2 regions of the Pseudoalteromonas sp. MMG033 genome follow, and region 2 is predicted to be linked to the other one. Evidence: riboswitches for the same ligand, from Rfam matches in the RefSeq annotation. Region 2 holds a riboswitch; the other holds the start of a gene.
What was found. A riboswitch is a leader RNA that binds a small molecule or an ion and turns the genes downstream of it on or off. The one in region 2 is predicted to bind cyclic di-GMP.

Region 1 (7,598 bases), 550 kb from region 2:
AAATGATAGTCGCCAAGTGCAGCTTGCAAGCCCATCTCAATTGATAGGTTTTCAGGGGCAGTTGCAAAATCCAGCTGTGATTTTAGTGAAACATCATGGGTTGCACATAGAGATCTGTATTGATCATGATGATCCGATCGGGAAAGTGGATAAAGCGGGGATCAAAGACGTTATTTTGGAGTCTGCGCTGACTACGATTATGGATTGTGAAGACTCTGTGGCAGCGGTTGATGCAGAAGATAAAGTTTTGGTATACCGAAACTGGTTAGGTTTGAATAAGGGTAACCTTGCATTGCACTTTAAAAAAAATGGCGAGCAAATAACTCGAAGTTTAAGCGAGGATAGAGACTATCATGCCATTGACGGGTCGTTATTGACTTTGAGCGGACGAGCCATGATGTTTGTTCGAAATGTTGGACATTTAATGACAACGCCTGCGGTTTTTGATGCGCAAGGCAATGAAGTGTACGAAGGTATTTTGGATGCGGTTATAACCTCGACCGCAGCGCTTCATGATTTACAGGGAAATAGTCCTTATAAAAACAGTAAAACAGCCAGTATTAATATAGTGAAGCCTAAAATGCATGGGCCGGAGGAAGTTGCTTTTACTGCTGAATTATTTGATCAGGTAGAGAACATGCTTGGATTACCTGAAAATACCATAAAAATGGGGATCATGGATGAGGAGCGTCGTACATCGGTGAATTTAAAAGCGTGTATTGAGGCTGCTAAGGCGCGTGTTGTATTTATCAATACCGGATTTTTAGATCGAACAGGTGATGAAATTCATACTTCAATGCTTGCAGGTGCTGTGAAGCCTAAGGAAGATATCAAAGCCCAACCTTGGATCTCTGCATATGAGCGACAGAATGTCGAAGTCGGATTAGCCTGCGGATTTAAAGGTCGCGCTCAAATTGGTAAAGGTATGTGGCCCAAGCCTGACGAAATGGCAAACATGATGAATGCAAAAGGGGCGCAATTAGAAGCTGGCGCAAGCACTGCTTGGGTACCCTCCCCGACAGCTGCAACACTTCATTCAATTCATTACCATGGAATAGATGTTCAGGCATTGCAAAACACCTTGCTCAATCATCAAGGTCATTGTTTAGATGCGTTACTCACGCCTCCTTTACTGCAAGACAATATCCCTTTATCTCCCTCTGATATACAAGCAGAGCTGGACAATAATATTCAAGGTATATTGGGGTATGTGGTGCGCTGGATTGATCAAGGAATAGGGTGTTCAAAAGTACCTGATATATTTCATGTTGGATTAATGGAAGATAGAGCCACATTAAGAATTTCCAGCCAACACATTGCCAATTGGTTGGAACACAAAATATGTACTCAAGATCAGGTGCTGGCGACATTTGTGAAAATGGCGAGTGTGGTCGACAGTCAAAATAGCCATGATCCCAATTACGTCCCCATGTGTACAGATGGTCATCCAAACTCAAATAGCCTAGCATATCAAGCTGCCATTTCGCTTGTACTTGAAGGAAAGCAACAGCCTAACGGCTATACGGAACCCTTGTTACATTATTATCGCAGACTGAAAAAACAGGCACATTAATATTTATTCTGTTAAGTGCTCTGAGTTACTTTTGCCAGAGCACTTTTGTAAACCCCCTTTCCAATTACCCATCTTATTTTGATGATTTGTTGTTAGATACAAATTGATACAGTTTGTTATAATTCCACACGCTATTTTTCTATAAATTCAATATATTAGTTAGCTAATAATAAAGATAAGAAACTTCTATGTACTCTAAAAGAAAGTGGATGCCTATATGTTTGGCTGCTTCAATTTTTCATTTTCCAGCCGCTTACGCAGAAGAAGAGGCCAGCTTTTGGGAAGGGTTTTCAAATAAGCGCGAAGCAGGCGGATTTCTGTCACTGGGTTTAGGTGCTTCTTATGGCGGGGGATTACTTACAAATATTGCTACCCGGCCAATTTTAAATATCAACGGTAATTATTACTTTGAAAATGGACTTTTTGTTGAAGTGCCTGGGAGTGACAGTAAATTTGAGCCGCAATGGGCGATGGGCTACAACCTTTATAATTCCAGCGAGTGGGAGTTTGATGTCATTTTTTCTGCTGCGCATGCGCACATATCGTACTATGGATATGTATCAAATGCATATGATGAGCGGGATTTGACTGGGTATGTAGGGCTTCGTGTCACTGGCGCCATAGGCAGCTATCAAATTCAAACCATCCTTGCGCCTAAAGCGGACAATAGTGAATATGATGGAGGGGCTTACGCCTCTTTTTGGATTGCGAAATCATGGCAACATAAAAATTGGCACTTTTATAGTTCGGTCGGCTTTCAATATCGTAACAGCGCTATGCTTAATTATTACTATGGTGTGCCTTACCAATCAGCAAGAGTAGATCCTTATCAAGCCTCTGGTGGGGTGAACACTAAATTAAAGTTGGGCTTTACGACGCCAGTTGGCAAGCGCTGGGTGGTTGATGGCGCTATTGGTCTGACTGATTATGCCACTAGTATAGACGATAGTCCGTATTCGTTAGATGCGCTTAACACTACCTCCAATCGTAGCAGGCTTGGTCGCCATATTAGCGTTACCATGAGCTACGTGTTTTAGGAGGCGAAATGAAAAAATATATTGCTGTTTTTTTCCTTACGCCAGTCCTAGCATGCGCAGCCTCTAACGAGCCACAGTTTACCATTAAGCCTGAGCAATGCGTTGCATTGGAGCAGGGACAGGAATGCTATGTCGATGTTTCTGTGAGCTGGAAAACGAACAGTGTCGGTAACTATTGCTTATTTGCCAACGAGCAGCAGTTGCATTGCTGGCAAAACGTTGCACATGGAAAATGGCAAAGCGAAATTATGATGACGGATAATTTAGCCGTTCGCCTAAAAAGCGACAGTGAAAAAATTATATTCACCAAAACAATAGAATACGCTTGGATTTATAAAAAAAGAAAAAGCAAAGCGGTACGATGGAGAATGTTTTAAGGATGTGTAGATGAGCCAGTGCAAGGTTGCTTTAGTAGAAGATGACATTGAGTTGGCCCAGTGGATAGCCGATTATTTAAGCGCAAAACAGTACCATGTTGATGTTTATCATGATGGGTTAGTTGGTTTTGAAGCGATCCAAAAGACCAAACCCGATCTCATTATTTTAGATGGCATGTTACCCAGTATGGACGGTTTAGATGTGTGCAAAGCGCTGAGGCAGTTAATGCAAACGCCGATTTTAATGTTGACGGCCAGAGATGAAGAAATTGACGAAATCTTAGGCTTAGAAATGGGTGCTGACGACTATTTAACAAAACCGGTGAGAGGCCGTTTATTGGAAGCCCGAATGCGGACTTTGCTGAGGCGTGCCACAGTGACTCAAGAAGTTAATGATGAAAAGTTAGTGATCGGTGCCCTTGAAGTCGATGTGGGTAATCGACAAGTGCTACTCGGTGGTAAAAATATTCAAGTATCAAGCAATGAGTTTGATGTCTTATGGGTGCTAGCTAAGCACGCCGGGAGCGTTGTAACTCGTCAGGATTTAGTGCAGGAGCTAAGAGGTTTTGAGTACGACGGCTTTGATCGCACCATCGATTTGCGCGTATCTCGGTTACGGAAAAAACTTGGCGATAAAGAGGCGCCATACAAAATAGCCACTGTGTGGGGCAAGGGCTATCAGCTGTCTAAGGATACTTGGTAATGGATTTATCTAGAAGGCAGTCTATTTAAATGTGGCGGTTTGTCATAGCACTTGTAAGTGTGTTGATCATCGCAAGCATAGCCCTGGGTCAGGTATTTGATGCGCTTTATTCCTCAGAGGAGTCTGCACAATCCGATGTATCAGAGCAGCTTGCTTTGGCATTGCCATTATTAGAGATGATGGCATCTCAAGAAAGTCACCTCGTTTTCGATAAACAACTTCAGCAGAGAACGCTAGGTGATCGCAATACATCCGTGCGTCTTCACTCTATGGATGAGTACCCTTTACCGATTCAATTGCAACAGCAGCTTCAAAAACAAGAGCCTGTGTACCTCGAGACGCAGGATCACGTGAAAGTTCATCTGTTGACCAGTGATCAGAATATTTTGGTTTATCGGTATGATAAGCTGGCTGAACAAGATGATTACCGTCTTTCTTTAACGCTTATTTTTTATTTTCTTCTCGTCATCATTTTAGTGCTTTTCTTAACCCCTTTTGTTCGTCGGCTAATGCATTTAAGCGATACCGCCGCCAAATTTGGGGATGGCCATTTAGATGTTAGGTTAAAGGTGGGCACGCTTTGGTATATTCGAGATATTGAGCTGTCATTTAATCAGATGGCAAATAAGATTAACCTGCTTATGGATGATATTAAATTACTTGCTGGTGGGTTATCCCATGAGTTAAGGACGCCATTGGCCCGAATTCGCATGGGCCTAGATACCATTGTCGAAACACAAGATGAAGCGCTTAGGAGCAAATACGAAGCGCGCGTAAACCAGCAATTAGATGACATGGAAGGCTTGCTGATACATATGTTGGATTTTGCTAGATTGCAGCATATTTTAGATGAGGCTATCCCTCAGCCGCTTGATCTGGTCACGGCACTCCCTAATTTGGTTGACCTCTCTTTTGATGATACCGTTGAGCTGAATATCACACTGCAACAAGCGCTAATTCATGTTGATCAACGTTATTTTACTATGGCTATCTCTAATATCATTGATAATGCGCTGAAGTATGGACATAGCCGTTGTGTGGTGACGGTAACGCAAGAGAAAAATGAGTATGTGGTTGTAATCAGTGATGATGGAGACGGCATTGATGCGAGCAAAGCCGCTGAAGTATTTAAACCGTTTGTCAGGCTTAATCGCCAGCACTGTACTGGATTTGGGATTGGTTTAGCATTCAGTGCCAAAATTATTGCGCGCTATCGAGGGGAAATCTTTGCGGGTGTTTGCGCTGAATTAGGAGGTGCTTGCATAACCGTGAAGTTCCCAGCCTTATAAAGACACTTATATTGGTGAATAATTATGCTAACGATTTCATTGCTATAATCTGCATTTGAGCTTTCATGGATCTAAAAGTCCGCGTGCTTTGTGCACAAAACAGTGCCTAATACGCTGATATTGGTACCTTTAAAAGGGAATAATTTATCTGTAACATAAGTTTAATAATTTATAATTCCTGTTTGTACAACGGATTAGGATTTTTGCTCTAATTTGTGTTTGACCAATTTGGAACCTTCCTATACATTCCTCCTGAAATTTACACAAACTGTAGTTACTGGCAAACTAGGTGAAAGCCTAGGACGCAAAGCTTCCGGTCTAAATGCGCTGTATATTCATGCAATGCACACGATAGCGGGGTTGCTTCATAGTTAGGGATACTGTGAATATTCAAGAGGGATGTGACTGCCAGATCTACTCAATACCACTACTGAACGTAGTTATTTGAGGATAGATATGAAAACATTTTCTAATAAACCAATGCTAGTAGCACTATGCGCTGCGACAGGTTGGCTTCCAATGCAAGGCTATGCAAACGATTTCTGGCATAGCTACCTAGAGTCTAGATCAACACAATCTGATCTGAGAGATCCAAGCACGCAAATAGCAGATGATCAGATCATCTCTAACTTTTCATACGCGGGTTACCAGTTCTCAAACCAAGCGATCCCGAGTGTCAATGAACTGGGCTACCGTATTTTTGATGTAACTGGCTACGGCGCAGATATCGCTCCTGGCCGTTCTGACAAGCAGGCGGTACGTGATGCCATTGCGGCAGCTGAAAAGCACATCGATGAGGGGGGTAAAGGCGCAGTGATTTATTTCCCTAACGGTACGTATGACTTGAACACTTTGTCTGATGTTGCAGACATAGATAAGTCCGATACTGTTGAAGGTCGTAAAAGCCGTGAAAGCGCAACTATTAAGATATCACGTGGCAACATGATATTGCGTGGTGAGAGCCAACTCAGTATTTTAAAAATGGATCAACACTTAGATTTGATTTATCCAAATAAAATGTGGACAAGTCCTTATCTATTTGAAATTGGTTATAACTACGCTAACCGCGACCCTAAAGTGAAAAGTGTGCGCGAGTCGGTAACCTCTCCTAGCAAAGAGCGTTTTATTACTGATATTACTTCTAGCCACCCAAGGCAATCTACACGCTCAGTGCAAGTTCGTGATACATCTTTGCTTAAAGTCGGTCAGTGGGTGCAACTGTCTCGTTTTGACCCTCGCCCAGAGACGATTGCCAAAGCATTATCACCTTATAAGTTAGATGGTAAGTGGGGCATGATCAAAAAAGGGGTTCGTTCACAAGAATTTCATCAAATTACTGCCATTGAAGGTAATGAAGTGACATTCGCCGCGGTTATTCATCATGATGTTGAAAACGATGGCTACTGGGGCTTGAAACAAGCACGTCTGGTACAAAATATCGGTGTTGAAAACCTGACGATTCAAGGTAATTGGCAGGAAGCATTTAAACACCATAAAAGCGGTGTGCATGATGGTGGGTGGAGCGCTATTCGTTTCTCTCGCGTTGCGCATGCATGGCTTAAAAACGTGGAGTTTATCGACTTAAACCAAGGCGTTTCAGTGGTAAACAGCGCTGCGATGACCCTAAAAGACTTAGCGTTTACGGGTAATCCTGGTCATATCAGCTTGGACATTAATGCATCGACCCATGTTTTGGCACAAAACATTGATGATCAAGCTGAGCACTGGCATGCGGCGGGCTTTTCTCATAAAGCTGCGGGTAACGTAATTTCTGGCTCAACGCACTCGCCTGATCGCTTCCATAACTTGCATGCCAATATGCCTTACAGCAATTTAATTGAAAATAGTACTGGCGGTTGGAATTATGGCTTTATGGGCGGCTCTGTCGGTGCACAGCCTAATCACCTTAAGCATCTAGTATTTTGGAACATCACCAATACAGCACAAAACGAGTCAATTGATAAGTGGGCGTTTATGCGCCATGACAGCAAGTATGGCCGTGTGATCATGCCGTATGTTGTTGGCTTAAAAGGCGCTGGATTTAATGGCTTTGAGAGTCAGCAAAGATACGACACAAGTTTGGCTGATAAGTCACAGGCACATGTGCAAAGTCACACTGATATCGAAAGTTTATACGCGCAACAGTTACAGCAACGCCGCTGTGCAAAAAAAGTGACTGGTGACAATTTAATTGGTGCTTGGTCATTGAAAGGCAGTGTGTGTGACCTGTCTGGTCAAGGGCAAGACGGCAAAGTGTATGGTGAATACCAAGGTACATTTAACGGCGTTGATCAGCGTATTGAGCTTGGTGACATCGACCAATTCAGCAAGATCGAGCTTGAGTTTAAATACGATAATTTCAGCACAACTAAAACGGGTTTCATGTTATCGAAAGGCAATTACGGTACACAAAACGCGTATTATATCCAAGTAAACAAAGAAGGTGTGATCAGTGCGCGCATCAATGGCAAAGGCGTCAATGCTGGTAATTTTGCTGATGGTCAATGGCACAAACTTGAAATGCAGTTAGAGGGCAACGTTTTATCACTGAGCATTGATGGTCAGTCAATGGGTAGCAAGAGCATTGTGATACCAAAGCAAAATGACGTGCCACTTAGC
Region 2 (7,598 bases):
AGAGTTTGCAGATACGCTGCGATATCTGCTGCACATTGCTCATCACACGCACTTGGTGTGCCATAAGGCATGGTGGTGACAATGGTATCAATCATGGTTTGTATATCTCGTTCAGTATCAAGCGCTGGGAATGACCCTAAGCCGCCTGCTTCTGAGCCGTGACAACCTGCACATCCCGTTTGATATAGTTGCATACCTCGGGCGACAGGATCTGTTTGAGTGACAACGATACGCTCAATATTACTTGGTTCTGAAGGTACTGAATTGTTGAGTGCAATGACCTTGTAATCGAACTCGCCTGATTCAGGTAGCCCTGATTCATAAAAGCTTGAGTTTGATGCCAGCTCAGCAGCCGTTTGCCAGCGTCCATCCAAGCTTTTAAAGCGCACAAGATAGTCGGTTTCGTTATTGCTGTTATCACGCCAATTCAATTGCGCCTTGGCATCGATTGACAGCACACTTGCACTGAGCTCTGTGGGAGCCGCTGGCTTTTCTGCCATAGCAACTGGCTCAAAACTGTCTTGCTCGGCAGCCAAATAAGTCAGGTTGAAATAGACAGGTACAGATTCACCAATACTTGAGAGGTTGGCAACAATACGCAAAGCTTCTATGCCGTAGTCCATTTCAAAGCTTTTACTGTCGATGATCATGGGTGAAAGCGTGCTGACATTGACGTTACCGGAAGCAAGTTTGACAACCTGCACATCAAGCGTCATCTGATGATTGATGCCATGTAAGCTCATTTCACCAATCACATTTTGAATAACTGGCTGGCCAATTTCTAAATTACTTAACAATGCATTGTCTATTTGAGCACTGAAGTAAGCGACAGGCAGTAAATCTGTCTCAAAGAGTAAGTCTAAAATTCGACTGTTTCTGATATCCACACCAGTCGAAACGGTACTTAGATCAACGGCCAGTTTTACGTTACCTTCGGCATCGATACTGCCAGACAGGGCGGGGGCTTCATTGTTTTGTGTAACAAACTGATTTAACTCTGCAACATGATCTTTTTTTACTGATACATAACTCAGTAAAGACGCCGTGCTATCAAGTTGCCATAATCCCGTTTCAGTTACATCATCCGGTGGCGTGGTGGGCTCTGAATTCGTGCAAATATCACCACTTAAGGTCATGGTGACATCACCAGTTAAGCCGTTTTTATTGGCGACAAAGCCTAAACCAAATGACTGATTGGCGTGTATGGTATGGCTTTGTGACGAAATGGTACAGCCTGCATCATGGCAGTTGAAATCACCATTCCAGCTATTTTGCAGTGAAATACCTTGATCCCATGTAAGTTCGATGAACCAATTATTGAGATCCTGATCTGACTGGTTATCAATGACAATCTCTGTTTTAAAACCATTGTTCCAATTGTCTGGAATAGTGAAGGAACACTGTGCAGCTTGAACAAAAGAGGCACTGGTTAGTAGGCTTAAACAGGCAGCGAACTTAGCGATTTTAGGTGTATGAGACCAAGTATCAGTCAAGGTAAAAAAGCGTGTTAAATTATTGCGTTTCATCTTCTTTCCCTCCTATTGCTGCGCTTCAAAAACAAGGTTAAAACTCACGGGCACTGCGTAACTGATCACCGATAAATTTGCCAATGTTCTGAGTGTTTCAATACCAGACTCTAAACCAAAATCTGTGGCGTCTAGCACAATTGGTGTTAGGGTTTGCACCATAATTTTATTGTTTGCAAGACGTCGAATAACGACATCAGCGTTCACTTCTTTTATAACGCCAGTGAGGTTGAGTGTGGTTGAGATGGATTGCATTTCAGTGCTACCAATAGGAAGTGCAACGAGTGCAGCATAATCAATGGCAAGCAGGGCTTCGGCGGTTGGGAATGACTCGGTATCGAATAAAAATTCTTTCATTCTGCCATCACGGGTGTCGTTATCGGTATCTACACTGCTCAGGTCAATGGCTAATCTTGCTACCCCTTCAGGTGTAATACTGCCACTGATATTGTTAAATGTATGTGATTCAACGAGGTGCTGTTTTTTGGTCGATACAAAGTAAAGATGAGAGCTTTGTGGGTCTAATACAAATGGTGCGCTGATTGGTGGCGCCTCAGGTTCTGAAACTTGAATAGTGACTGGATCGCTGACTGTGCTTATAACACCGTCGTTGACCGTTAACGTGACGCTAAATGTGCCTTCTTCTTCATAAATATAAGTAGGGTTTGGCTCGCTTGAAGTCTGTCCGCTGCCAAAATCCCAGCTAAATGTGAGTGCATCATCGTCTAAATCAGAAGATTCATCGCCTTTAAAGTTTATCGTTAGTGGGTAATCACCGGATGTAGTAGAGGCCGATGCAACTGCTAATGGCGCGTGATTAATATCACCGTCTAATGAGCATAAACCGCCAAGGGAAGGAATTGCTGGTGTATCATTTTCTTGTGCTTTTTGGGCGTTGAAGCCAAAATTTAAACTCTGGCCTGGGTTTATGGTGCTGTTGTAATTTTCATTGATGATTTCATACGGGTTATTGCCACTATGCCTAGCATGCCAAACGCCTGTCAACTTGGTGTTGTCTGAAAATGCCATGAGTACTTTCCAGTTGGAAATAGCAACACTTTCTGTATTTGTGATAGTGACTTTGCCACGAAATCCTGAGATCCACTCTTGTTCAACTTCAAAAGTACATTGTGCAGACTCAGGCTGAGCTTCATTAATAGTCACTGCTATGGGCGCCGCAGGGTAATCGTTCACTCCGTCTTTGATGGTCAATAAAACAGAGTAAGCGCCAGCTTGCTCAAAGGTATGCTGAGGATTTATTTCATTGGAGGTCTGTCCATCACCAAATTCCCAGTGGTAGCTCACATTATCTGACGGTAAATTAGTCGCCTCGCTGGTAAAGTTGATTGTCGCAGGCGCCGTGCCTTGGTTGTTAGACGCTGACGCAACGACCTTAACATCATTATTTTGTGAGCCTCCTTCACAAATACCAAATAATCTTGGTGTGGTAACGGCTTGCCCATTGCTCTTTTTGACGTTAAAGCCAAACGCTTTGGATGAGCCCGGCTGAATGGTGCTGTTCCAATTAAGGTTGCTAAATTGATATGGACTATTACCACTTAATTGGGCGCGCCAAGCATTGTTAATCGATTCGCCTTGGTTAAACTCTAATCCAACTTCCCAGCCGTTTATGGCCGAGTCAGTATTGTTAAACACGGTGACCTCTGCGGTATAGCCACTTTGCCATTCATTTTTTACATTGAACTCGCATTGTGCAGCTAAGCTGTGTATTGGGTGCCCCAAAACCATTAAACAGAGGCCGATTTTTAAAAATCGGTGCTGCTTGCTGTTGTATCTATGTTGTCTCATGAAAATTCCCCGAAACATTGCCATTTGACATGTTATTTCCCTGCTGTTCTTCATTGAACAGGCATTCGACCAGAACTTACAGGCGGCAATAGCTGATGCAAAAATCGGGTATGAGGAAAGACCAAGTGTTGGAGGTATGACATCACATGTCAAAGACGTGAATACCGATAGGCTACGCAATGCGCATACAAAACAACAGTATGCACATTGTCACCATTTTAAGCATTGGCATTCAGCAACCCCGCTATCTTAGTTTTCACCTTAGACCGGAAGCTTTGCGTCCCTTTCTTTCAAAAGGTTTGCTATTTTAAGCCTGTCAAAGGAACTTAGCTTAAAACCGTCATAACCGCAAAGCATCAACTGCAACTTTCACAGTATTTGCACATTTCACCTTAAAATGCTTTGTAAAGTCATACAAAATCCTCAGATTTTATCTAATAAGTTTATATAAATTAGTACCTTGCACTAAAGTAGTATTGTGAATGCACAATTTGAAATGAGGGGAGGATTGTGCACACCTACAGAGCAAATAGACACATTCAGTAATGTTATCAGGAGGAGGTTAAGCTGCTTGCAACCCACAGCCAGCATTGTGTCTTTTTTGGCATCATTAACGTTAAAGACTCTTCAATTGCCTCATCTTCCAATAATATTCAAATCTAAGATCAACTCATCGAGCATGGTTAGGCTTCAAAGCTTGGCTTCGGTAGCTAATTACTTACTAGGGGCATATTAGCGCGAATTGACTAGTGCTTAAGTTGCAATAAAAGCACAATCCGAACTGTCTTTCGGTTTAAAAGCGATCAAATGTTAGTTAAATGTTTACTGGTGATGTATTATTATTTTGTATCGTTCCAAATTATAAGGGGTGAAATGAAAAAAATAATATTTGATACAGATCCGGGCATTGATGACGCGATGGCACTGCTTTTGGCACACGCTTGTTCGGATATTGAATTGGTTGGTATTACGACTACTTTTGGTAATGCAAGCATAGAAAATACCACACGAAATGCGCTTTATTTAAAACAACAGTTCGGTATGTCTGCTGAAGTCGCTAAGGGGGTTAACATCCCACTAGATCAAGTGAAAACAGAGCCCGCCACTCTCGTACATGGTGAGAATGGGCTGGGCAATATCGAAATACCTAAAATTATAAACACGCAGATATCACCGCTTATTGCACATGACTACCTTATTGAAACAATTAAAAATCAACCGGGAGAGATCACGTTAGTTGCGGTAGGTCGTCTAACAAACTTGGCGATGGCAATTGAAAAAGCGCCTGAAATTGGCAAGTTAGTGAAAGAAGTCATCATTATGGGCGGTGCATTTGGACACAATGGTCATACCGGAAATTTGACACCATTCGCAGAAGCGAATGTGTATGGCGATCCGCTAGCTGCAGATATTGTGATCAATGCTGACTGGCCAGTCACGCTCATAGGATTAGATGTCACGCAACAAACTTTGATGTCAAATGCGTATTTAGAGAAGTTGAGAGTAGACAGTGCACAGTATGGTCAATTCATATATGACATCACACGTTTTTATGCAAAGTTTTACAATGATGACCTTGGTTTAGATGGGTTTTATGTTCATGACTCTTCTGCAATCATGTACTTGGTAGCACCTCAAATATTTACGACTAAACAGGGGCGTATACGAGTTATTACTGACGGGCCTGCAAAAGGTCATACCTTGTTTAAAAGCTCAGATAGAATTTTTCCCATTGATGAGTGGGCGACTAGGCCAAAACAAACCATCGCAATTAATGTTGAACCTCAAGCATTCAATCAATATTACTTCGATATTATTTGTAGTGATGAAACTGACTAGTTGAATTTGGGGATAATTACATTGCCAGACTGGCTTGTATGGTTTAAGTAAATTAAACCTAAGAGTGCATGAAAGGTTGAAGATTTAGCAATTGCTTGTTAAGTATAGATAAAATTATAGGTTTTATTTTATAAAGTTACTTAACGGCCAAAATTAGACGATTGTTATAACTGAAAAGATGTAACGCAAAACTATCTCAGCTTTGTAAAACTGTCGTATAGTCTTCACGATGGTGTCGTATAAATTTCGTTAATAGAAGGGACGAAATTAATTTATGTTTTACCTTGTATCAAACACTCAGGTTATAAGTATCTAATGAAAATAAATGCAGATTTGATAATTGAGCTAAGGCATCAAAAGTCTTGGTCTCAAGAAGAGCTGGCGATTGCTGCAGGCTTAAATTTGAGAACTATTCAGCGAATAGAAAAGGAAGCGACTATATCTTTGCAGTCTAAAAAATCGTTGGCGTCTGCGCTAGAAGTAGATATTCATGATCTGGACTATAAGGAGACGACAAAAATGAAGAATTACGAATATAAAACAGTATCAATTAAATTTAATCATGGTTGGTTTAAAAAAGGTATTTCAAATGTAGACCAAGCGTTAAATGAAGAGGCAATTGGTGGGTGGCGTTTTAAGCAAATGGTAATCCCTACTGATTCAACCGGTGGCTCGGAGCAAATGATTGCTATTTATGAAAGGGAGTTGGTTGAATAGCTTACTATATGCTGAGCCGTGCTTCGTTACATGGCTGTTTCCCTTTGTAGGCTGCTCATACGCACTATAATTTTTAGAGATATAAAGCTTCAGATGGCGTTGTTGACGATCATAACGCCCTTTGTTTTAACATGTAACAATCCTTGATGATTTACTTTTTTTATATGTGTTTTCGAATTTTAATTAATTTTTTAGCCCCTTTATTTTTTGGCAATATAAACCTTGAAGCGGTTTTTAATTGGTTTTATATTAGCTTGTCTATAAGCTGTTTTAATGATTGGTTTTATTTATTTTCCCTTCTTGGCTTGGTCGTTGCTTGATATTGGTGGTATTTTATATAAATATTATTGTTTGATAATTAATTCCTTCGAGCCTTTGACATTAATTTATTAATATGGTTTTTGGTGCGCTCTTGAGTTTTTTTGGTTTTTATTATATTTTTTCAAGTAATTATTGCTATGACTATAGTGCTTTTTAGTTGGTCGAGAAAAAACTGACATTCACTATATCTTCAAAAGGAATTTTATATTTTGAAAATTATAATTTTGACACTGTTTTTTTGTTTTATTTCGGCGATTGCTGATGCATCTAGTTTTAAAGGAGTAGCACTTCCTAAATCGCAATACTTAACTGAGCTTCCAAAAATTACCGTCACACTCCCTTCATCTTATGAAGCCAATACAACAAAAACCTATCCAGTATTGTACGTACTTGATGGCGAGCTCAATGGTGAGTTAGTTAACGGAATGCTCCATAGGTTGCATCTATCCAATGGGACAAATGAGCATATTATTGTCGGTTTGACTAGCCATGATCGTATTACAGATTTCGCACCCACGGTTAATAGAGACCCGCGAGGCCCTGTGGGAGCGGGTGGAGGCGGTGATAAATTTTTAGACTTCATTGAAAAGGAACTCATTCCACAGGTTAATAAAACTTATCGTACAAATAACTTTAATATTTTAGCTGGTCACTCAATCGCTGGTTTATTAGTTATCCATAGTTTTCAGTCCCGGCCAAAGCTTTTTCAAAGTCATTTAGCCTTTAGTCCAGCGGTTTGGTGGGGAGCTCGAGAAACAGCTAAGGCGACGCAAAAATACGTAACTTCTAAACAGCCAATTAAAAATTACCTCTACATGAATATCGGCAGCGAAGGTGGCGAAATGCGTGAAGTTTATGACGAATTATCACAAACAATTCTTAGAAATCGGAATCTAGATCTGTATTTGAGGCAAGATGAGTTTAATGACGATTCTCATGACTTTACAATGGCTGCTGGGATGTTTAATGCGCTTACTGGGTTATATCATTATCAGCAGAAGCAAGGCTTATAGACTGCTTATTCGGTCTTAGGTTTTGGTTTACACATTTGCGCCTAGAATAATATGAAGCTAACTTTCCAACAAAGCCAAACAATTAAGGCTGGTAGGCCTATACGTTGCGCAACTAAGGTTTTCTAAATCTCCAACAAGAGAGATAAAAAGGATAAATTTTGACAGTATTTAGAAATAAGCTGCTTCTGGTAAGTTTGCTAGTATTAGTCGTTATGTTGGCTTTCATGGTCTATCAGCGCTATACGCAAGAGTATACATCTGATTTTATAGATCATAGTCTTTATTCTGAGGTGCTATCAGAACAAAGAAAAATTTTTATTAGATTACCAAAAAGCTATGACGAAAATAAAACGTATCCAGTAATTATAAAATC

Region 1: it holds a riboswitch for cyclic di-GMP, as region 2 does, so the genes downstream of both, AC2CZC_RS23225 (DUF4955 domain-containing protein) here and AC2CZC_RS25335 (cellulose binding domain-containing protein) in region 2, are expected to answer to the same signal.

What each region holds. Positions count from the first base shown of each region.
Region 1 covers NZ_JBXVAL010000002.1:422,178-429,775, reverse strand. The annotation lists gene AC2CZC_RS23250 (malate synthase G) at 1-1,573, shown strand, start outside; gene AC2CZC_RS23245 (MipA/OmpV family protein) at 1,762-2,610, shown strand; gene AC2CZC_RS23240 (DUF3019 domain-containing protein) at 2,619-2,987, shown strand; gene AC2CZC_RS23235 (response regulator) at 2,998-3,690, shown strand; gene AC2CZC_RS23230 (ATP-binding protein) at 3,720-4,979, shown strand; cyclic di-GMP riboswitch class I at 5,249-5,347, shown strand; gene AC2CZC_RS23225 (DUF4955 domain-containing protein) at 5,436-7,598, shown strand, end outside.
Region 2 covers NZ_JBXVAL010000002.1:971,801-979,398, reverse strand. The annotation lists gene AC2CZC_RS25340 (DUF1592 domain-containing protein) at 1-1,526, opposite strand, end outside; gene AC2CZC_RS25335 (cellulose binding domain-containing protein) at 1,539-3,335, opposite strand; cyclic di-GMP riboswitch class I at 3,567-3,649, opposite strand; gene AC2CZC_RS25330 (nucleoside hydrolase) at 4,209-5,174, shown strand; gene AC2CZC_RS25325 (DUF4177 domain-containing protein) at 5,490-5,891, shown strand; gene AC2CZC_RS25320 (alpha/beta hydrolase) at 6,422-7,225, shown strand; gene AC2CZC_RS25315 (alpha/beta hydrolase) at 7,438-7,598, shown strand, end outside.